2 regions of the Methylomonas sp. LL1 genome follow, and region 2 is predicted to be linked to the other one. Evidence: riboswitches for the same ligand, from Rfam matches in the RefSeq annotation. Region 2 holds a riboswitch; the other holds the start of a gene.
What was found. A riboswitch is a leader RNA that binds a small molecule or an ion and turns the genes downstream of it on or off. The one in region 2 is predicted to bind cobalamin.

Region 1: another riboswitch for cobalamin. It lies ahead of IVG45_RS00330 (CbtB domain-containing protein); the one in region 2 lies ahead of IVG45_RS18700 (TonB-dependent receptor domain-containing protein).

The regions. Positions count from the first base shown of each region.
Region 1 covers NZ_CP064652.1:78,434-89,919, forward strand. Annotated here, with positions in the region: gene IVG45_RS00325 (Tn3 family transposase) at 1-1,542, shown strand, start outside; cobalamin riboswitch at 1,803-1,932, shown strand; gene IVG45_RS00330 (CbtB domain-containing protein) at 2,021-2,197, shown strand; gene IVG45_RS00335 (CbtA family protein) at 2,199-2,849, shown strand; gene cobM (precorrin-4 C(11)-methyltransferase) at 2,932-3,732, shown strand; gene IVG45_RS00345 (sirohydrochlorin chelatase) at 3,735-4,559, shown strand; gene IVG45_RS00350 (precorrin-8X methylmutase) at 4,566-5,234, shown strand; gene IVG45_RS00355 (cobalt-precorrin-5B (C(1))-methyltransferase) at 5,285-6,382, shown strand; gene cbiE (precorrin-6y C5,15-methyltransferase (decarboxylating) subunit CbiE) at 6,385-7,692, shown strand; gene cobI (precorrin-2 C(20)-methyltransferase) at 7,682-8,458, shown strand; gene IVG45_RS00370 (cobalamin biosynthesis central domain-containing protein) at 8,451-9,188, shown strand; gene IVG45_RS00375 (cobalamin biosynthesis protein) at 9,199-9,591, shown strand; gene cobJ (precorrin-3B C(17)-methyltransferase) at 9,588-10,952, shown strand; gene IVG45_RS00385 ((2Fe-2S) ferredoxin domain-containing protein) at 10,942-11,301, shown strand; gene cysG (siroheme synthase CysG) at 11,320-11,486, shown strand, end outside.
Region 2 covers NZ_CP064653.1:3,983,961-3,995,446, forward strand. Annotated here, with positions in the region: gene IVG45_RS18675 (YdbH domain-containing protein) at 1-68, opposite strand, end outside; gene IVG45_RS18680 (Gfo/Idh/MocA family protein) at 130-1,140, opposite strand; gene cobD (threonine-phosphate decarboxylase CobD) at 1,493-2,578, opposite strand; gene cbiB (adenosylcobinamide-phosphate synthase CbiB) at 2,571-3,488, opposite strand; gene IVG45_RS18695 (hypothetical protein) at 3,582-4,157, opposite strand; gene IVG45_RS18700 (TonB-dependent receptor domain-containing protein) at 4,174-5,982, opposite strand; cobalamin riboswitch at 6,093-6,317, opposite strand; gene IVG45_RS18705 (circularly permuted type 2 ATP-grasp protein) at 6,662-8,089, shown strand; gene IVG45_RS18710 (alpha-E domain-containing protein) at 8,093-9,085, shown strand; gene IVG45_RS18715 (proteasome-type protease) at 9,110-9,859, shown strand; gene IVG45_RS18720 (transglutaminase family protein) at 9,990-11,486, shown strand, end outside.

The DNA of each region.
Region 1 (11,486 bases), on a different replicon from region 2:
CGCTGGAATAAGGATAAAGACGCAATATTGCAAGAAATCGGCGCCCCGATTCTGTTGACACCAATCCAGGATACGTTAGACGCGCTCAAGCGGGAACTGGAAGCCAAGTACAAATCAGTGAACCAGCGCATTGAAAGCGGCGACAATAAACATATCAAAATCACCGGTAGCGGGGACAAACTTCGCTGGACGTTGGTTTATCCTTCCGAGGAAGAGCCAACCAACAGTCCGTTCTATGGTCAATTGCCAAGTATCGGCGTGGCCGACCTGCTTTGGTTTGTCGCTGAAAGAACAGGATTCTTGAAATCATTTGCCCACGTTTTGGAACGCTACGTTAAACAAGATGCCGATCCGAAACTGATCCTGGCCTGTATCGTTGCCATGGGTACCAATATGGGTTTAAGGAAAATGGCGGAAGTCTCAGGGCTTAGTCATTCTGCGTTGCTGACGACGGCGCGCAATTTCCTGCGGGCGGAAACGCTGCATGCAGCGAATGACGTCATTTCCAACGCTACGGCTGCGTTACCCGTTTTCCAAGCGTACGACATCCACCACCAGAAGCATTCTAGCAGTGACGGCCAGCATATAGTCACGCAGATCGACACGATCAATGCCCGACACTCCAGCAAGTTTTTCGCGCTAAAGAAAGGCGTAAACTCCATTACCTTGGCCATAAATCATGTCCCGATTAATGCCAAGATTATCGGTGCGCACGAACATGAATCACATTTCGTGTTCGACATCCTGTACAACAATACAACGGAGATCAAGCCGGAAAGGCATTCGACGGACACGCATGGCACCAATCAAGTGAATTTCTTTATCTTGCGCGTCTTCGGCTACCAATTTTCGCCACGTTATCGTGACCTGCATAAAAAGATCGATAGCCTAGTTGGGTTCCAGCACCCAAGCCGTTATGGCGATGCCTTGTTTAAGCCATCGCGTAAGGCCTTTGATACCTTAATATGCAAGGAGTGGCCGAATATCCAGCGCATTCTGGCTTCGCTTGCACAAAAAGATGTGACCCAAGCAACCATAGTGCGTAAGCTCGCCAGTTATAAGCGGCAGAACCAGACCAAGAAGGCACTATGGGAATTGGACAATATTTATCGGTCACTTCATATCCTTGATTTCATCGATGACCCGATACTCAGGCAGCGCATCCAAAAGGCGCTTAATCGCGGCGAGGCGTATCATCGCATGCGACGAGCCATTTCCTATGTCAATGGCGGCAAATTCCGGGTAAAAACCGAAGCGGAGCAGCAAATCTGGAACGAGTGTTCCCGGCTCGTTGCCAACGCCATCATCCACTACAACACGCTGATCTTGTCGCGGGTGTATGAGCAAAAACTAGCAGCCGGCGACCAGGATGCTATCGAGATCATTAAGGGGACTTCGCCAGTCGCCTGGCAAAATGTGAATCTGATCGGTAAGTTTGAGTTTACGGAAGAAAACACCAAGGTTGACATTGATGCGTTGGTTGCACGATATAACGATCCTGATTTCTGGCGTAAATCGGTTGAGGGAGATGGAGTTCCTTAGTGAAAAAACCATCTTTTTCGACACATACTCAGCTATATTCGATTGCTTGCTTGTTATGCTCATCTCCTCTATTGCCTCTCGCAGAGGGTAATCTCCACGTACTGATAGAAAAGGGAGTAGCAGGAAATCACTTTTCTACGAAACGGCTACTTTTAAAAGCTTATTGTCGCAATTTTGCTCTGTTTCGAGCCGAGAACTTGTAATTCCAATGCCTTGGCTCAACCACATATCGTTTGCCATATTGCCCTTGCCAGCATAGAATCACGCCTTAGCTTTAAGGTTCCCGCGCTACGCGGGTGAAACTGGAAGTCGGTTAAATGCCGACGCTGCCCCCGCAACGGTAGGTGATTCGTCACGAGCCCGGAGACAGGCCTAAAGCTGTAGTCAACAGCATTGCGGAGGGCGATCTGTCAAATCGGTTTTTTTGGTTTGTCATCCCGTGCTGTTATTCCGTTTATCAGATCCGGGAACGTTAACCATGAAAACACTCGCTGCATCCACCGCTATATCAACTTCAAAATTCCTGCCCGGCTTCAGTGCCATCGTATTGGGTCTAACCGTCGTTTTAGGTTTGGGCTTTTTGCAGGATGCCAACAATTACCTACATAATGCCGCCCACGACGGACGCCACAGCGCTGCCTTTCCTTGCCATTAACATGGCTGATTTTCGTAAGCTGGTCGCCGTCTCGCTACTGGCGGGATTATTGGGCGGCTTGTTACTCAGCCTGCTGCAACACTATCAAACCCTGCCGTTGATTTTGGCCGCCGAACAGTTCGAAACGCCATCGACTGAAGAACATGTGCATGACTGGCTGCCAATGGATGGCTGGCAACGTAATGGTTTTACCCTGATATTCAATGGCCTGACCGGTTTTGGTTTTGCCTTGTTAATCAGTGCTTCGATGTACTGGCGGGATCAACGCGGTTATCTGTATGGACTGGGCTGGGGTTTAGCCGGTTATTGGGTGTTTTTTGTCGCGCCATCGTTGGGTTTGCCGCCGGAATTGCCCGGTACCGACAGCGCCGAATTGCATAGTCGCCAAGCGTGGTGGCTATTTGCAGCAACGGCCACGGCCATGGGTTTGTTTGGCCTGTTTTTGACCAAACAACGTTGGCTGCAAGTCGGCGGCGCCGGCTTATTGGCTTTGCCGCATCTGATCGGCGCGCCACATCCGGAAGTTGCCCACGCCTTGGCGCCCGAAGCATTACAACAGCATTTTGTAGTATGGACCTCTATTAATAACGCCATTTTCTGGCTAGCCTTGGGCGCGATATCCGGCTGGTTGCTGCGTAAACTGGCATTTTAATGATGATTACCGGCTCGTTGCAGGCTTCTTATTTGCACCTTTATTTCCCATTCAACCCGCAAGTCGCGGCTGGATTTTTTTTATGAGCGAACTCGCGAAAGTCTGGTTTGTCGGCGCTGGGCCCGGCGACCCGGATTTAATCACCGTCAAGGGCCGCGACTTAATCGCCAAGGCTGACGCCATTTTGTTCGCGGGCTCACTGGTACAGGCCGCCGCGACACAATGGGCGCCGAGCGGCTGCGTGATCAAAGATTCCAAAGACATGACCCTGGAGCAGATTAGCGGCTGGCTGATAGCCCAAGCCGGGCCGGGAAAAGTCGTGATTCGCCTGCAAACCGGCGACCCCGGTTTGTACGGCGCCTTGATCGAAATGGTGCAGCCGCTGGATGCGGCCAGTATCGCGGTTGAAGTCGTGCCGGGCGTCTCGTCGGCTTTTGCCGCGATGGCCTGCGCGGTGGAGAGCCTGACCTTGCCGGAAGTCACGCAAACCGTGATTTTGACCCGCGTCGAAGGCCGCACGCCGATGCCGGACGGTGAATGCTTGCAGGAACTGGCCAGCCATCACAGTACCTTGTGCCTGTTTTTATCGATTACCTTGTTGCCCACGATCGAGCGTGAACTGAAAGCCGCCGGCTGGGCGGATGACGCCCCGGTATTGGTGGTTCACAAAGCCAGCTGGCCTGATGAACAACAGATTATTCGCGGCACGCTGGCCGATATTCGAGAACGCTGCCGGGCCGCCAAGATCAACAGCCAGGCCATGATCGTCATCAGCCCCACCTTGGGCTCACGCCATTGGTCGTCGTTAAAAAAATCCAAACTTTACGATGCCGGGTTTACCCATCGTTTTCGCCGTGCCGAACGGCCTCAGTCTAAGGAATAAGCATGACAACCACCGTTCTCTTAGTCGGCCACGGTTCACGTAATCAGGCCGGTAACGATGAAATTCGTCAATTTCAGCAGCAATGGCAAGCCCAACACCCCGATTGGCGCATCGAGTTGTGCTATATCGAATTGGCTGACGTACTGTTGCCCGAGGGTCTTCAGCGCGCCGCGCAAGGTTCTGACCGTGTGATTGTGGTACCGCTGATAATCAGTGCCGCCGGGCATGTGAAGATGGAGATTCCCGAGCATATCGAAGAAGCCCGCGAAAAATTTCCAACGGTCGAATTCATCTACGCGCCGCATCTGGGCAGCAACGAAACCATGCTGGCCATCCTGCAAAAACAACTGAAAAGCGCACTGAAAACACTGGCGATGCCGGATCCCAAAACCACCGGGGTGATCATTTTGGGACGTGGTTCATCGGACAAAGTCGCCAACGGTGAATTGGCCAAACTGGCACGCTGGCTGTTTGAAGCCACCGAGCATGAACTGATCGATATCGCCTTCACCGGCATTACCCATCCACGTCTGGAAACCGCCGTGCAACGTCAGGTGCGACTCGGCATGACGCAGATTGCGATTTTGCCTTATTACCTGTTCACCGGCTTGCTAATCGAGCGTATCGGCAAACAGGTCGAGCGCTTGCAAAGCCAATATCCGCGGATTGCGTTTGGTTCCGGTACTTATTTTGGTTTTGATCCGGCGATTTTTAAATTGCTGGATCAACGGGTGATCGAAGCCAGCGACCCGGTCGCGCCGCAAATGCTGGAATGCGACGGTTGCCAATACCGCGAGCAAGCCGAACATCACCACCATCATCACTAAGTCGCCATGAGCCAAAATAGTCAGACCGAACAACTCACCCAGGCCGGGCAACAGATCGAGCACGATTCTTTTGCCATCGTCGACCGCGAAGTCGGCAAGCACCCTTATTCCGATGACCAATGGCAAGTGGTGCGACGCATGATCCACGCCACCGCCGATTTTGAATTCAACGGCCTGACCGAGTTTTCCGAGCAGGCGGTTGAAGGCGGTATTAAAGCGATTTTAAATAGTGCGCCGATAGTCGCCGACGTGGAAATGATTTGCGTCGGCCTGTCGCAGCCGCGTCTGGCACACTTTGGCATTAGCGCCCGCCAGTTTATCGCCGATGCGGACGTCATAGCCGCGGCCAAACAAGTGAACAGCACCCGCGCGGTGCAAGCCATGCGCAAAGCGCAGCGCCTGGGTTTAATCGATGGCGGCATCGTCGCCGTCGGCAATGCACCGACCGCATTGCTGGAAGTGTTGCGCATGATCAGAGAAGAAGGCATCAAACCGGCGCTGATCGTCGGCATGCCGGTCGGTTTTGTCTCGGCTGCCGAATCCAAGGATTTACTCGCTGAATTACACGATGTGCCCTGGATCATCACCCGTGGCCGCAAAGGCGGCTCGACGCTGGTGGTGGCCGCCATACATGCCTTGCTGAGCCTGGCGGAAACCCGGCAGATGCATGGTTAGAAATATCGTAGGGTACGCGCTGCGTACCCCACAAGGCTGATCGCATGGCAATGCCTGAACGCAAACCCAAAGGCACCCGCAAGGGTTACACCACCGGCGCCTGTTCGACTGCGGCGGCGCGGGCGGCCGTATTGGGTTTGCTGAATGGTCGCGTGCCGGACACCATCGACTGCGTGCTACCCAATGGTCAAGACGTGGTGTTCAAAGTCGAAGAAAGCTTCGTACAGAACGGCAGAGCGCATGCGGTCATTGAAAAAGACGCCGGCGACGATCCAGATTGCACCAATCACGCTCGGCTGACAGCGGATGTAATCTGGATAGAACAACCGGACACTATCGTATTGCAAGGGGGCGAAGGCATAGGCCAGATCACGCGCCCCGGTTTGGGTCTTGAGGTTGGCGGCCCGGCCATCAATCCGGTTCCGCGCAAAAATATCGAACACAATATCCGTCTAATCGCCGCCGAAGCCCTAAAAACCAGAGGCTTACAGGTGACCCTCTCCGTGCCGGACGGCGAAGAGATGGCAAAAAAAACCCTGAACTATCGTTTGGGCATCATCGGCGGTATTTCGATTTTAGGTACGACCGGGATCGTGCATCCGTATTCCACGGCGGCGTTTCGGGCTAGCGTGGTGCAAGGCGTTGAGGTGGCGGCCAATCAGGGTCAGGCTAGTGTGGTCCTGACCACCGGCGGCCGCACCGAGAAATTCGTGATGCGCGAATTGCCCGAGCTGGATGAAAGCTGTTTCGTGCAAATGGGTGACTTTCTGACCCCGGCATTGGAGGCCGCCGACCGTTGCGGCATTCAAAACATCATCATCGGCGGCATGGTGGGCAAGCTGACCAAAATGGCCCAAGGCGAAACCATTACGCATGCCGGCCGCGCACCGGTTGACGTGGAACTGGTCGCCGATATTGCCCGCAGCATCGGCGCACCGGCTGAAGTGTGCGATGCCATCGCCGCGCAGGAAACCGCCCGTTACGCATCGGAATGCATGGCGGAACTGGGGCTTGAACGCGCATTTCATGTCGAACTGGCCAAGCGGGTCATTGCGACGCTGGAAAGCCGTTATCCCGGACGGTTTCACATCAGCGTTCTGGTGTGTGATTTTGACGGCAACAAACTGGCGGAAGCCGGAAGGATTTGATCATGCAAGCCATGTGCAGTTTTATCGGCGTACTCGATAACGGCGCCGCCAGCCTGAGCCAGGAGGCCTTGCAGGTATTACACGAAGCCCAACACGTCATCGCCGGTAGCCGTCTGTTGGCAACGCTGGCTAAAGACATTACCCAGGCCAGACACTACGACTTAACCGGGCAACTCAAACAAGTGCCGGATTGGATCAATGCCGCGTTGGCACAAAATGAAGCCGTAGCAGTACTGGCGACCGGCGATCCCTTGTGTCACGGTATCGCCGGTTTTTTGGCCGGCAAACTGGATCCGGATCGTGTGCGCATCTTGCCCAATCCGAGCACGATACAATTGGCCTTTGCCGAATTGAAATTGTCCTGGCAAAACGCCACCATCGTTTCAGTGCACAGTCAGGATGCCGGCGAATGGATGCGAGGCACCAAGCCCGATCACGGCTTGTACGAATTGGCCCAGCGCTGCCGTCAACACACATTATTGGCGGTTTTGACCAGCCCGGACAACACGCCGGCGCGCATTGCCCGCTTATTGCAAATCGAAGGCTTGGCCGATGCGTTCGAGATGGCGATTGCCGAAGCGCTGAAACAACCCGAACAGCTCGTCAGCGGTTGGCTGAGCATTGCTGAAGTGGCCCAAAACAGCTATCGCGATCCCAATGTAGTGATTCTGAAACGCAGATCGGCTGTGCCGGCACCGGTACTGTTTGGCGTCAGCGACGACCTGTTTCAGCAGCGCAAACCGGAAAAAGGCCTGATCACCAAACGTGAAGTGCGCGCGGTATCGCTGGCCCGCATGCAATTGACGCGTCGCAGCATTGTCTGGGACATCGGCGCCGGCTCAGGCTCGGTCGGACTGGAGGCGGCGCGGCTGTGTCCGGAGGGTCATGTATTTGCGATCGAAAAAAACGCCGATGATATTGCCAATGTCGAACAGAATCAGGCTGCCTGGGGTATCAGCAATTACAGCGTCGTGCAAGGCAAGGCGCCGCAATTTCTCGACACCTGGCCCGATCCGGATGCGGTATTCATCGGTGGTTCCGGCGGGGAATTGGCCGAACTGATCATCTTTTGTTTAGGTCGTTTGCGCCCGGCAGGTTGGCTGGTGATGAATTTTGTTACGTTGGAAAACCTGTCCACCGCCGTCGACACCCTGAAACAACTCGGCGCAGACTGGGACGTCTGTCAGATTCAAGCCTCGCGTAGTAGTCCGATTCTGGCTATGCATCGCTTACAGGGCGAAAACCCGGTGTGGATCGTGTCGGCCACCCATTCTTTACAGCCCATATCAAGCGGTCACGATGAACACTAAACTTGGCACTCTCTACGGCATCTCACTCGGCCCCGGCGACCCTGGCCTGATTACCCGCCGTGCCTGGGAATTACTCGCAGGCAATGGTCATTGGACCTATCCGGTGCGCAAAAAAAATAGCGAAAGTTATGCCTTGGACATTGCCTTGCGCGCCGGTCTTGAATGTCCACAAGCCCATACTGCGCTGCATTTTCCGATGACTCACGATGCGGATATTCTGGCTCGCTATTGGTTGGAAGCCGCAGAGACCGTGCTCGCACTATTGCAACGCGGCGACGATGTATTGTTTTTGGTGGAAGGCGACGCGTCAACTTATTCCACCTTCGGCCACTTACAACGTAGCGTTCGCGCTTTGCAAGCCGATGTCAACGTGGAGATCGTGCCCGGCGTATCGTCGTTTCATGCCGCCGCCGCGCGGGCGGGCGAAGCCTTGGCCGATGTCGACGATACTATCGCCATTGTGCCGGCCGGTTACGGCATCGCGCAGATAGAACGCATGTTGAACGACTTCGATACCTTAGTATTGCTCAAGGTCAAACCATTGTTGGATGACATTATCGATCTGTTGCGCCGCCGTGATTTACTGGCCCACGGTTGGTTCGTCGAGAAAGCCGGCGCCCCGGAAGAACGCATGGTGCATGACCTAGTCAGCCTACAAGGGCAAAAAGTGAATTACTTGTCTTTACTCATTATTAAAAACCCAGGCCGTCAACGCAGCGAAATGCAGCGCGGTTGCCGCAAGAAAAAGGACACAAGCGATGAATGAAGTGCGTGTCGCCCTGGTGGCGATTACCAAACATGGTGCCGGTATTGCCTCCCGGCTAGCACCACAACTCCCCGACGCGGAGGTGGTGGTGTCGGAGAAACAAGCCGAGCATTTGGGCGATTTTGCCAATCCGCGCCGCGTGTACCAGGGGGCATTGAGCGCGCAAATCGGCGAGCTGTTCGCGGCTTATGATCAAATTATTTTTTTGGTGTCACTGGGCGCGGTGGTACGGCTGATTGCGCCGCATCTTAAATCCAAGGATGAAGACCCTGGTGTGTTGGTGATCGACGACGCCGCCGAATTCGTGATTCCGGTGCTGTCCGGCCATGTCGGCGGCGCCAACGCCTATGCGGAAAAAGTCGCCGCGCTGCTAAATGCCACGCCAGTGCTGACCACGGCGTCGGATGTCGGCAAAACCATTCCGGTGGACATTTTGGGCCGCGAATTGGGCTGGCAAGTGGAAGCCCCTAAGATCAACATCACCCGCGTGTCGGCGGATGTGGTCAATCAACTGCCGATTGCCTTCGTGCAAGAAGCCGGTAGTTCGAATTGGTGGACGCGGCCAACGCCGTTACCGGCCAATATTCATCTGTTCCAGCGCTTCGAGGACGTCAACACCGAACAATACCGGTCGATTCTATGGGTCACACACCGCGCAATCGATCCGGCTGTTTGGCAGCAACTCGATGAGCGACTGGTGGTGTACCGGCCGCCGCTGGATCAAACCTAAACACCAACTTATGAAAGTCATGATTGGCATGGGTTGTGACCGTAATGTCAGCTTGGAGACTTTGCGGCAAGCCTTGGCTCAGGCCTTATGGCAATGTGGACTGGACGTGTCTGCGATAGCCGGTTTGGCCAGCATCGACAAAAAAAATGATGAAGCAGCCTTGTTACAACTGGCCCAAATATTCGATTGGCCGTTGTATTTTTACCCGGCTGAAGCACTGGCCAGCATCCCGGTACCGAATCCATCCGAGGTCGTCATGAAATACATGGGTACCCCGGCGGTGGCGGAAGCGGCCGCTTTGAAAGCCGCCAATGCCGAGTTGTCGGATTTACTGGTCGAGAAACATAAATATTGCGGTGCGGACGGCAAGAATGCCACCGTTTCGATAGCGAGAATCAAATGACAAAAGCAGGCAAAATTTTATTGGTCGGTATCGGCCCCGGCAATCACGAGCACATGACAGCCCGTGCCCGTCAGGCCATCGCCGAAGCCGACGTAGTGATCGGTTACAGCACCTATATCAAATTGGTGCAAGACTTGCTCGATGGCAAGGAAGTCATCAAAAAAGGCATGACAGAAGAGCTGGATCGTAGCATCGAAGCCTATGAACATGCCAAGCAAGGCAAAATCGTCGCCATGGTGTCGTCCGGCGATATCGGTGTTTACGGTATGGCAGGACCCACTTATGAACTGCTGCTGGAAAGCGGCTGGACGCCGGATGATCCAATTCAAGTGGAAGTGGTGCCCGGTAGTACCGCTTTGTCTAGTTGCGCATCCTTGGTCGGGGCGCCGTTGACGCATGATTTTTGTTCGATCTCGCTGTCCGATTTACTAACGCCTTGGCCGGTGATCGCCCGCCGCCTGGAAAGCGCGGCGCGAGGGGATTTCGTGGTGGCTTTATACAACCCGAAAAGCGGCCGTCGCACTCAGCATATCGTTGAAGCACAAAATATATTGCTGCGCCATCGTAGTCCGGACACGCCGGTTGCCATCGTCAAATCCGGTTATCGAGCTCGTCAACAGATTCAGATCGTGCGTTTGGCGGAGATGGCTGATTGCGACATCGGCATGCTGACCACGGTCTTGGTCGGTAACAGCAGCACCTTCGTTCGCGCTGGGTTGATGGTGACACCGCGCGGTTACGCCAACAAATACGATGCGATGACGGGTGAAGCTCGGGAAGGTGAACAGGCGGGTCGTTCGCTGAGCATGGGTTTGGAGGGTTGGAAAGCTTGTGTGCGGCAATATTTGCGCGATACGCCTAAAGTGACGTTACAACAGGCGGCGGAATATTTTGCGCAACCCTTGGCGGAAATTCTCGATGCTGTCAGACTAGCCACGCCTGACGATCATGCCGGCATTTTCTGCGCGCAACGTGCAGCTCCGGACAGTCATGAACGTTTACTGGCCACATTCCAGAGTTGGGGCAAATTACGTGCCGTGGTACGCAGCGAAGGCGGCGCGGTGGCGGAGTTATTGATCAACGGCACTGATTTGCAGGAAAAAAACGGCTGGTTGAGCATCGTCAACGACGCCTTTCATTTACACATCGACTGGCGCAAAGCGCGGCAAATCTGGTTTGTCGGCCGAGATGAGCAAGCGCATGGCATTCAAGTGCTCGATCAGCAAGGTGACGCCTTATTCAACTTATGGTTGGTTGCTGACGAAACAGGCTTCGACAGCGCAGCCATACAGCATTACCGCGAAGACCAAACGCAATTTAGCGCCCCAACCGCTCTGGAACCTATTCACCATGACCGATAACAACACTCCCATGCCTGAAAAACCCAAAATGGGCGACTACAAACGCCACTTGCTGGTGTGTACCGGCCCACGCTGCACCGAAAATGGCGAAGCACAAGCCTTGTTCGAAACCTTGGGCGAGAAGTTCAAAGCGGCCGGTATCGATAAAGGCGAACTTCGGGTTAAGCGCACCCGCACCCACTGTTTTGCCACCTGTAAATCCGGCCCCATCCTATGCGTGCAACCCGATGGTATCTGGTATTACAACGTCAATGAAACCAATTTACAACGCATCATCGACGAGCATTTGGTGGGTGGTCGACCTGTCGAAGAGCTGATTTATCATCAAAGTGCTTGCTCGGCTCCCTAGCAGTAAAACAAAACCGTTATGGAATATTTTCCCCTTTTCTTAAAAGTTAAAGACCAAACGTGCTTGGTGGTAGGCGCTGGTGAAATCGCGGCGCGAAAAATTGAATTATTGATCCGGGCTGGAGCCAACATTGTCGTCGTTGCTACAGAAATTGGTAACGCAGTATCCGCGTTGCAACGTTCGAA
Region 2 (11,486 bases):
AGTAACACCGATAGAAAAACCGCAAACAAACGCAGTCTTGAGCTAGGAATGCGGCGTTGGTCAGACACAGGTTACTCGGCTTCCCGGATCAAACGTCTGAGTTCTTCGCACGGATTTCATTGTATGCTGTTAAATTTTCACCAGTTGTCCGGTTGCGGCCGATTCCAGTGCGGCCACGATTATCCGGCAATTTCCGCGGGCATCGTCCAGCGACAATCGCGGCTCTTTGCCTCGCAGCACGCAGTCACTGAAATGTTCGATTTCCAAATTAAAATGATTCGAGGCCGGCAGGCGTTCCTCGCACTGGCGACCGTCTTCGGTCCACCAGGAAATGACCGGCACGTCGCCCGGTAATTGCCAGACCACATGGCATTTCAAACCGCCCTGAGTGCCGACGATTTCGTATTCGCAGCGGCGGGCGCGTTCGAAGCTGAAATCGAATTGGGCGAATCTGCCGTCGCCATAATCCAGTATGCCGCTGGTGGAAACATCCGCCCCGCTTTCCACGAACTTGGCCATAGCGGTAACCGCCAACGGCATCTGATCGAAAAACATTCCGAGCGAATGAATCGCGTAACAACCGATGTCCCACATCGCGCCGCCGCCGCGTTCGACATTCTCGGCCAACCGGTACATGCGCGCCGGCCGCATCATGAACGAATAGCTTGCCCGCACCGAACGGATTTCACCAATTAGGCCTGAATTTAATATCTCCATCACCCGCGCATGCTGGGGATGAAAGCGGTACATAAAGCCTTCCATCACCGTGACTTTGTAACGGCGGGCGGCGGTTTCGATGGCGTCGATGTCGGTCACGGTCAAGGCCATCGGTTTTTCGACCAGCACATGTTTACGATGGGCGATGGCGCGCAAGGCCCATTCAGCGTGTTCGCCATTGGCCATCGGCAGATAAACCGCTTGTATATCCGGGTTGGTCAGCAGCGCATCGGGATCGTCGTAAGCATGGATGCCGGGATGGCAGGGGGCGTATTTCTTCAGGGTTTCCGCCGCCGCGCCGGGCCGGCGGCTGGCAATTGCCACCAGTTCGGCGTTTGACGCTTCCACAATGGCCGGCAACAACCGTTCGTTGACGCGTGCCGCGCCCAAAATACCCCAGCGTAATTTGGCTTGATGGTTCATGACGGTAATCTCCTGCTTGTTATAAGAATTGTCCAGCTGAGTTTGCAACCTTGTTTGGATCGAGTCAAACCTAAACGCTAGAGTTGTCGTATCGCATGTTTGAAAGAAGGCATGATAAAGGTGGCGGAGTGGGCGCGGGGGCTGGCGCTAGGCATTAGCCAGCGGTTTAGCCACGCGGGATGAGGCGGGCACCAATGGTGAATTTTCCGCAATCGGGAACGTAACTTGTTGGGGGTAAGTTGTTTTTGAGAAAGCTTGTGCCCATTGCCGATGCCAAAACTCTCGTTGTTCGAGCGGAGTCGAGGCAAGCAGTTGACGTCGACTACTTCGGCTTCGCTCGGCACAATTCTGCTCAGTCAACGACAGTTTTTTTCGATGGGGTAAATTCATTGGCATAAATCACTTTAAGTTGTGCCGAATTGAGTTCGCCAATTTTGGCCTGAGCCAGTAATTGTTTGATCTTGGGATGTGCCAACGCTTGTGTTAGCCGCTGCCAAGCTAACTCGTCTTTCGGTAAGCCGAAACGCAAGCTGGCGGGGGTGGTGAATAAGCGCGTCAGGATGCCCTGTTGCGCCAGCAAGTCATGCAGAATGACGGCGGTATCGGTTTTCAACCATTGGAATAAGTCACAGCCACCCTGGGGCGGCCAGCCGCTGTCGGCCAGCAAATTCCCAAGGCGTTGGCCTTGCTGTTTCAATGCAGCCGCTGCGTGCCGCTGCCAGTCCGTGTCGGATAGTGCTTGGGTCGCCACGTACCGTCCCGGATGGCTGATGGGCCACGGTCCCAGCTGTTCCGCAAGGTATTGCAATAACTCTTGCTCGGCAATCACAAAACCGCAGCGTATGCCGGCCAGGCCAAAAAATTTACCTATCGAGCGCAATACGATCAATCCCGGCCTGACCGGTAATGGCGATAAGCTGTGTTCCGACGTGCCGTCCATGAAGGCTTCATCGACGATCAACCAGCCGCCCCGAACACTCAATTGCGCATGCCACTGCAGCAATTGCCGGCGCCGCCAGCGCTGCCCGGTGGGATTATTGGGATTGATCACGATCAGCACGTCCAGATCGTCCAATTGCCCGGTAATGTTGGCCGCATCGACAATCACCAGCTGGTGGCCGGCTTTGCGCCAGCTCTCGGCATGCTCGGCGTAGGCCGGATGCAACACGCCGACCCGGCAAGCCTGTCTTAACAACGGTAGAGTTTGAATCGCGGCCTGAGAGCCCGCTACCGCCAGCAGGGACGGATTTTGATAGTAGGCTTGGGCCGCGGCTAACAAGCCGTCATCGTCTTCGGGTAAGCGCTGCCAATATTCGGCGGGCACGGGCGGTACCGGCCAGCCATTGGGGTTGATGCCTGTCGACAAATCCAGCCAGTTGGACAGTGGAATGCCGTATCGGTTTGCGGCTTGCCGTAGGCGTCCGCCGTGCTCAAGCAAGCAAATCTCCCAGGCCGATCACAATCAGCCATAAAAATAATGTGCGGTACATCAGTGCGCAGGCTCGGGCAATGTCGGCGTCTTCCGGAACTTGGTCGCCGCCGAACCAAGGTTTTTGCTTGATTCGACCGTGATAAACGGCCGGGCCGCCCAGTTGCAGATTCAATGCGCCACCACCGGCGGTCATTACCGGGCCCGCGTTGGGGCTGTCCAATAGGTGTGCCTGGGTGCGCCAGGCGGTTAAGGCCTTGGCGGTATGGCCCAGCAAGACATAGCTGAGCGCGGTCAAGCGGGCCGGAATCCAGTTCAACAGATCATCTAAACGGGCCGCCGCCCAGCCGAAGTGCCGGTAACGCGCATTTTTGTAACCCCACATCGCATCCAGGGTATTGCCGAGCCGGTACAACAGGGCGCCGATTGGACCCAGTAATATAAACCAGAACAGCGGCGCGAAAACCGCGTCAGCGCCGTTTTCCAGCACCGATTCTATGCTTGCGCGCCGCGTATCGTCCGCAGTCATGTGTTCGGTCTGGCGGCTGACGATGTAACCGACCCTTTGCCGAGCCAACGGCAAGTTTCCATCATCCAACGCATCGAATACGGCAATGGCGTGTTGTTCCAAACTACGGGCGGCGATGCAGAAATACAGAATGGCGACGCTGATTACGGCCTGCGGCACCGATAAGCGGGGAAGTAATGGCAGCCAAATCAGGCATGGTATTAGCGCGCATAGCAAGGCGGCGATACCGGCGGTTCGTTGCCGGTTTTCCGAATCAGCCGGCTTGAGCAGTCGATGTTCCAGATAGCCGGCCCAGCGGCCGAACTTGACCAGCGGATGATAAGTGGCGCGCGGCTCGCCCAGCCAATGGTCGAGCAATAGCGCCAGAACGACAGTCAGGGTAAGTGTCATGCGGTGCGAGAGTCTAGCGAGCGGCCGAGTTGGGGATTGGGTTGAGAATATCCGGGGCGAATCAATCGCCCCGGATCCAATGGTCGCGCGGACTTAAACCGCTGCGCGAGTGATTTTGCCGGCTAGCAAGGCCTTGGCCGCCGCAATCAAACCGAAAATCGCCACGCCATAGATTACCGTCGAAGTCAGATAAGACGGATAGTACATCGCGACGCGTTCGATATATTGGGCCCATGAACCGTTGGGATAACGGCCCGACAGCCAATAAAAACTGCCGTTGGAAAACAGAAACGCCAGCGAGGTGGAAACCACCAGCGCGGCAAATTGTTGAGCCGCGTTAAGCAAACTTAAACGATCGAACTGCCGGCACCATTTGCCGCCTAGCCACATCGAGCCGTAACTGGCGATCAGAAACACATAGGCTTTGGATACGCAATAATCGCTGACGCCGAGCTTGGTGATGGCCAGGTAATCGATCAGGCCGGCTTCCAATAGCAGCGTTGCGAACAAATAGCGGCCACCCAGCCACAGGCCGGCCAGGAAAAATATCGCTAGAGAAGCATCCGGCAAGGCGAACGGCGTCCCGAAATGATGGAAGCGGGTGGCGGCCATCAGCGCCATCAGCGCAACCGCGCCGGGTTTAACAGCTAAGGTGGATTTATTGATCATGTTGTTGCTCCAAGGATCAGTTGTTGTAGTGAATGGAAAAGAAAAAATTACGCCCGGCATTGTTGTAAGTATCGACGGTTTCATAGTCCTTATCCAGCAGATTATTCAGTTTGGCGCTGAGCATCCAGTGTTTGTCGATGTGGTATGCGGTGCGCAAATCAACGGTGACGAAGCCATCGACTTCGATCCGGTTGGCGCGGTCATCGAAGCGGTTGCCCTGGGCCAGTACATGGGCTCCCAGATCGAAATCGCCAAACGCCCTGGACAAATCATAGGACAGGGTTTGTTCGGCTCGGCGCGCCAGGCGCAGATTAGTGACTCTATCTCGGGGGCTCAGCATCGCCATGTTCAAGGTATTTCTCCAGCCCAGTATTTGGCTGGACAACTCGGCCTCGATGCCGTCGATTTGGGCTTTATCCAGGTTTTCGACCGGAAAAATCGCGATCAAATCATCGATATTGGTATGGTAAGCCCGAATTTCCCAGCTTGCCCAATCATGATTGCCGGCAATGCCGGCCTCGAAGCTGGTGGATGTTTCCGCTTGCAGATCCGGATTGCCGTAATTGGGGAAATACAGCTGATTAAATGTCGGCGCCTTGAAGGCATTACCGAAACTGGCGAAGGCACTGAGTCCGTAGTCCCAATTATAACGCCATCCAACGTTACCGGTGACGCTATCGCCAAAGGCTTCGTTTTCATCCCAGCGCACGGAGGCATTCAGGAAATGGCTATCGAATATCCGGCTATGTAATTCGCCGAAGACGCCGACGTCATAGCGCGAGGATTCGTTGTAGCGAGTGGAACTTTGTATTTCATCGACTCGGTAATCGGTTCCCAGGGTCAACTGATGATCGGCCGCCAGTGTGATCTGATTCAACCAGGTGGCATTCCAGCGCGTAGTGTTGAATCGGCTGTAGAACAAGCCGTTAGGCCGGAAATTGTCGTTTTCGTCTTGAGTTTGGCCGAAGCGCAGGGTTGAGCGCCAATTGTCCAGAATGTCGAAGCTACCGGATGTACCCACCACTTGGTTGACGAAGTCGGTTTTATTGGGTGTGCCATCGAATTCGGTCTTGCCGAATGAACGCATGAAGAACGCTTCGATTTCGGCGTTGTTGTCGAAACGGTGGCCGACTCGGGCGTTCAGGCCGGTATTGTAGTAGCCGTCGCGGTCGGGATCATTGACGCCCGGTGCCGGCCGGCGGGCATCGAAGCCCTGGCTATTAATGTGCGAGGCGCCCAGGCTATACCAACTGTTTTGCCACTTGCCGCTGACGGTGCCGGCCGTGTTAAAGGTGTCATAAGAGCCGGCGCCGGCATCCAACGTGATGCTGGGCTGGTCTTTTTGCGCGCCCTTGCGGGTAAAAATCTGAATTACGCCGCCGATGGCCTCCGAGCCGTACAAGCTGGATTGTGGACCTCTGATGATTTCGACCCGCTCGATTTGCTCGATCGGAATGAACTGAAACGCGCTGGTGCCGGATGTGGCCGAACCGGCCTTGATGCCGTCAATCAGCACTAAAACGTGATCCGAGTTGGTGCCGCGCATGAAGATACTGGTTTGCTTGCCGTAACCGCCGTTTTCGGTAACATCGATACCGGGCGCGGTTTTTAATAAATCCGGCAAAGTCCTGACTTGCAACTGCTCGATATCTTCACGGTTGAAAACGGTGGTCGCGGTGGCCAGTTGGTTCCTGACTGTTTCGGTGCGGGTTGCCGTTACCACTGTTTCGGGAAGATTGGCGGCTTCATCGTTGCCGGCCGCCTGAGTCGATAAAGAGGCGCCGACAGCCGTCAGCAGCATGGATAGGAATAAATTTTTTTGCATGTTGTCCTCTGCGCCCACCGCGCATCAGGGTAAATATACGACAGAGGAATAAACGGCAAACGAAAAAGACGGAGGCAGGCTCTGACCATTCCGTGAACAGCCCTCCGCTGTCTCGAATGATCTTCCTGGCCAGTCTCCGGGCTTATAAGTGGCGGGTTGCCTGAGTTGCGGCCTTCCCATGCAAACGCACAGTGGCTTTGAACGCAGCTCTTTACTTATCTACCGTTGCGGGGGCAGCGTCGGCTTGGGTGGCTTGTTAGTAAGACACCGCACCGACTTCCTGTTTAAGCCGGATCAAAGGTTCTGAACCGGACACCTGAAAGAGGGACGACGATTTTAGGTATTTAGGCCGAAGAAGACAAGCTTAATCTCCGCCCGCCGGCAAAAACAACCATCAGTTCGGCCAATTCCGGGCAGTCCATCTTCGATGGGTTAACTTTGCCTCAAGTTTGGGCATAGGCTTGCCCTCGCTCGGGCTTGGGAGGCTTGCCATAATCGAATGTATGGCTTCATTCTTATCCCGCCGGTTTGGCAAAATCCCCGGTTTGGTGCGGATGCACTGAGCTCTACGCCTATTTGGTGCAATAATGGCTTACCCGGTCGCGCGTTTCGCCGTTTCAGACTAATGGCATGTCTCTTGCAGTAGACTAACTATAAACCCCATACCAGCAGGCCATCGATGAGTACCCAGCCTACCAAGACTTTCTTTAACGAAATGCACGCAGACGATGGTGTGGTGCGTGATATTTATCAACCTTATGCCAGTTGGCTGGCGCAATTACCGGAAGGCACCATGGAGCGCAAAAGCGCGGAGGCGGAACTATTGTTTCGGCGTCTGGGCATCACCTTCGCGGTCTACGGCGAAACCGCCGGCTCCGAGCGCTTGATTCCGTTCGATATCGTGCCGCGTATTTTTGGCGCGGCGGAGTGGCGTCGTTTGGAGTTGGGCATTAAGCAGAGGGTGCGGGCGTTGAATGCCTTTTTGCACGATATTTATCACGACCGGGAAATCATTAAGGCGGGCGTGATCGGTGAACGCCAGATATTGGATAACGTTTTGTACCGCAAGGAAATGCAGGGCGTCGATCTACCGAATCAGGTCTATGCTCATATTGCAGGTATCGATCTGGTGCGGGTGGCGGAAAACGATTTTTATGTGCTGGAAGACAATCTGCGCACGCCGTCCGGCGTGTCCTACATGCTGGAAAATCGCAACACCATGATGCGCTTGTTTCCAGAGTTGTTTGCCAATCATACGGTCGAACCGGTCGAGCATTATCCGCAAATGCTGTTGGATACCCTGCGCGAGTCAGCGCCGGTGCATGTCTCCGATCCGACTATTGTGGTGATGACGCCCGGTGCCTATAACAGCGCCTATTTCGAGCACGCCTTTCTGGCTAGCCAAATGGGAGTGGAGTTGGTTGAAGGTCAGGACTTGTTCGTACATCAGCAAAAGGTTTACATGTACACCACCGAAGGTCCGCAGCAGGTGCATGTGATTTATCGCCGGGTTGACGACGATTTTCTCGACCCGCTGGCATTCCGGCCGGATTCCGCCTTGGGCGTGCCGGGCTTGCTCGGTGCCTATTGCAGCGGCAATGTTTCCTTGGCCAATGGCGTTGGTACCGGCGTGGCGGACGATAAGTCCACTTATCTGTACGTGCCGGAGATGATTCGTTTTTATCTGGGCGAGGCGCCGTTGCTATCGAACGTGCCGACCTGGCGCTTGAGCGAGAGCGAGGATTTGAAATACGTGTTGGCGCATTTGCCGGAACTGGTAGTCAAGGAAGTGCAAGGTTCGGGCGGTTACGGTATGTTGGTCGGGCCGACCAGCTCGCAAACCGAGATCGAGGCATACAAACAACGCATCCTGGCCGAGCCTTCCAACTTCATCGCCCAGCCCACGTTGGCGCTGTCGGCTTGTCCGACCATGGTGGAGTCCGGTGTCGCGCCGCGCCATGTCGACTTGCGGCCCTTCGTGCTGTCCGGCAAGGAGATAAGATTGGTGCCGGGCGGCTTGACCCGGGTGGCATTGCGCGAAGGTTCGTTGGTGGTCAATTCCTCGCAAGGCGGCGGCACTAAAGATACATGGGTATTGGAGGATTAGAATATGCTGGCACGCACCGCTGATAATTTATTCTGGATGGCGCGGCATATCGAGCGCGCCGAAAACACCGCGCGGGTGTTGGATGTGGCGCATCGCTCGGCCTTGCTGCCGCTGGACATTGAAGGCGCCGAAGCATACCTGTGGTATGCGCCGCTCAACATCACCGGCTGTGCCGGCAGTTATGAAGTCAAATACGGCTTGGCCCGGGCCGACGCGGTTACAAAATATATGGCGTTGGATCCCGACAATCCCTCCAGCATTTATAGCTGCCTGAAACTGGCGCGCGAGAATGCGCGGGCGGTGCGCGGGGCGATTACCTCGGAAATGTGGGAGGTGATCAATGCTACCTGGCTGGAGCTGACCCGGTTGTCGCGCAACATGAAAGTCGAAAAATGCCCGGATTTTTTCGATTGGGTCAAGGACAGGTCGCACATGTTTCGCGGCGTGACCTTGGGGACCATACACAAGGATATTGCCCTCAGTTTCATCAAGCTCGGCACTTTTTTGGAGCGGGCCGACAATACCGCGCGCATACTGGACGTCAAATATCACATTCTGCTGCCCAGCGTGAACGATGTCGGCGGTGCCGCCGATTACTACCAATGGGGTTCCGTATTGAGATCGGTCAGTGCCTTTGAAGCTTATCGCAAGATTTATCGGGATGTGATTTCGCCGTTACGCGTCGCTGAATTGCTGATATTGCGCGACGACATGCCGCGATCCCTGCATGCCTGCATGAACGAAGTCGAAGCCGCATTATTGGATATCAATGGTATGTCCGGCCGGGAAGCGCGTCGTAAGGCTGGCGAACAGCATGCGGCCCTGCATTTCGGTTTGATAGAGGATGTGTTCGCCCAGGGCTTGCACGAATATCTAACCGATTTTCTGAAACACACGGCCTTGTTGGGACGTGAAATCCGCGATGCCTACATGTCGCGCCGCGATCATATTGAACCGATGCCGCTAGTGCGCAGAACCGCATTACAAATGCAATAGCCTCGCCAACCCATTGAATCCGCCATGACTTATTGCGTTGCTCTGAAACTGAATGCCGGCCTGGTGTTTGCCTCCGATTCCCGCACCAATGCCGGCGTGGACCAGATCGCCTGCTTCAAAAAAATGCGGCATTTCGTCAAAGCCGGCGACCGGGTGATTCTGATTTTGAGTTCCGGCAATCTGTCCATTACCCAGAACGCCATCAACCTGTTGGAACAGCATGGCCGCCATGATGATAGGCGTAATATCTGGAATGCGGACTCGATGTTCGAGGTCGCGCAACTGCTGGGTGAAGCCTTGCGCGAAGTGCGTAAACACGACGGTGTGTTTTTGGCGCAAAACAATGTCGATTCCGGCGCCAATTTCATCGTCGGTGGCCAGGTCCTGGCCGAGGAAATGCGGCTCTTCATGGTTTATGCCGAAGGCAATTTCATCGAAGCCGGCGAGGAAACTCCTTTCTTTCAAATCGGCGAGACCAAATACGGTAAACCGATCATCGACCGGGTGATTAATCCGGATACGCCGTTGAGCGATGCGGTGAAATGCGTGCTGGTCTCTTTTGATTCGACCATGCGCAGCAACTTGTCGGTCGGTTTGCCGATCGATCTGGCCTGTTACACCCGCTCCAGCCTGACCTTGGGTTTTCAACAGCATATTACCCAGGATGATCCGTATTTTTCCCAGATTAGTCGGCGCTGGAGCGACGGATTGAAAGGGGTATTCGCATCGCTGCCCAATCCGGACTGGATGACCGATATTGATGTGAAGGGTTAGTTTCGTTGGCTGATTAAATTGGTTTAAGAGGTTTCGCTAGCGCGACGGATAATTGAATACCGGTGCGGGAACCGGCATGAAAACAGCGTCGCGATAGCGGCACCAGACAATAAATAAACACGGCAAAACCATGACTATTCGCGTTGCCCTGCATCACAAATCGCATTATGTTTTCGACCGTCCGGTGGTCGCCTCTCCGCACGAGATTCGTCTGCGGCCGGCGGTACACAGCCGTACGCCGGTGTCGGGTTATTCGTTGAAAGTCAGGCCGGAAAAACATTTTATTCATTGGCAACAGGATGCCTACGGCAATTTCGTAGCCAGGATCACCTTTCCGGAACCGACCAAGGAAATCGATATTACGGTTGATTTGTTGGCGGATATGACGGTGATCAACCCGTTCGACTTTTTCGTCGAGGACTGGGCAGAACATTATCCGTTTCAATATCCCGCGACCTTGCAGGTCGAGCTGGCGCCGTTTCTGGAAACCCCCGCGCCCGGCCCACTGCTGGCGTCTTGGCTGGAAGCATTTCGGCGCGAGATTCCGCCGCAAATTACCACCACTAATTTCCTGGTCAGCCTCAACCAAAAACTGCACAGCCAGATTTCCTATCTGATCCGGATGGAAGCCGGCGTGCAAAGTTGCGAGGAAACCTTGCAAAAAAAATCCGGTTCCTGCCGTGACAGTGCCTGGCTGTTGGTGCGGATTTTACGGGAACTGGGTATCGCGGCCCGCTTCGTATCGGGCTATCTGATTCAGCTGGTGGCCGACGAAAAACCGCTGGACGGCCCAGCCGGTCCGACGGCCGATTTCACCGATCTGCATGCCTGGTGCGAAGCCTATATTCCCGGCGCCGGCTGGGTAGGGTTGGATGTCACTTCCGGTTTGATGGCCGGGGAAGGCCATATCCCATTGGCGGTCAGTGCGTCGCCGGCATCGGCCGCGCCGGTCAGCGGCATGACCAGTATTTGCGAAGCCCAGTTGAAAGTGGAGATGGTCGTCAGCCGGATACACGAAGATCCGCGTGTCACCAAGCCTTACAGCGAAGATCAATGGCAGGCTATTCGGGCTTTGGGGCAGGGCATCGACCTGGAGTTACAGGCCGGCGATGTGCGTTTGACCCAGGGCGGAGAGCCGACTTTTGTCTCGGTGGACAACATGGATGGCGCGGAATGGAATATCGCCGCGCTGGGCCAGGAAAAATGGCAACTGGCCAACAATTTATTGCGCCGCTTGCAGTCGCGTTTCGCCGCCGGCGGCGTCTTGCATTTCGGTCAAGGGAAATGGTATCCCGGCGAACCCTTGCCGCGCTGGGCCTTAAATGTTTATTGGCGCGCCGATGGCGTTCCGGTTTGGCAGAATCAGAGCTTGATTGCCGAGCAGGCCGGGCCTGTCGATGCCAAAGCCATGAGGGCTTTGGCCGAAGCCTTGGCAAGTAGACTGGATCTGAATTCAGGCTATTTGATTCCCGCCTACGAGGATCCTTGGTTGGCGCTGGACGAGGAAAGCCGCTTGCCGGCCAATATCGATCCGCACGCCGCCGATTTACACCAGGGTGAAGTACGCAGCGCGCTGGTTAAACAATTGCGCGCCGGACTGGCCACCGTCAAGGGCTTCGTATTGCCG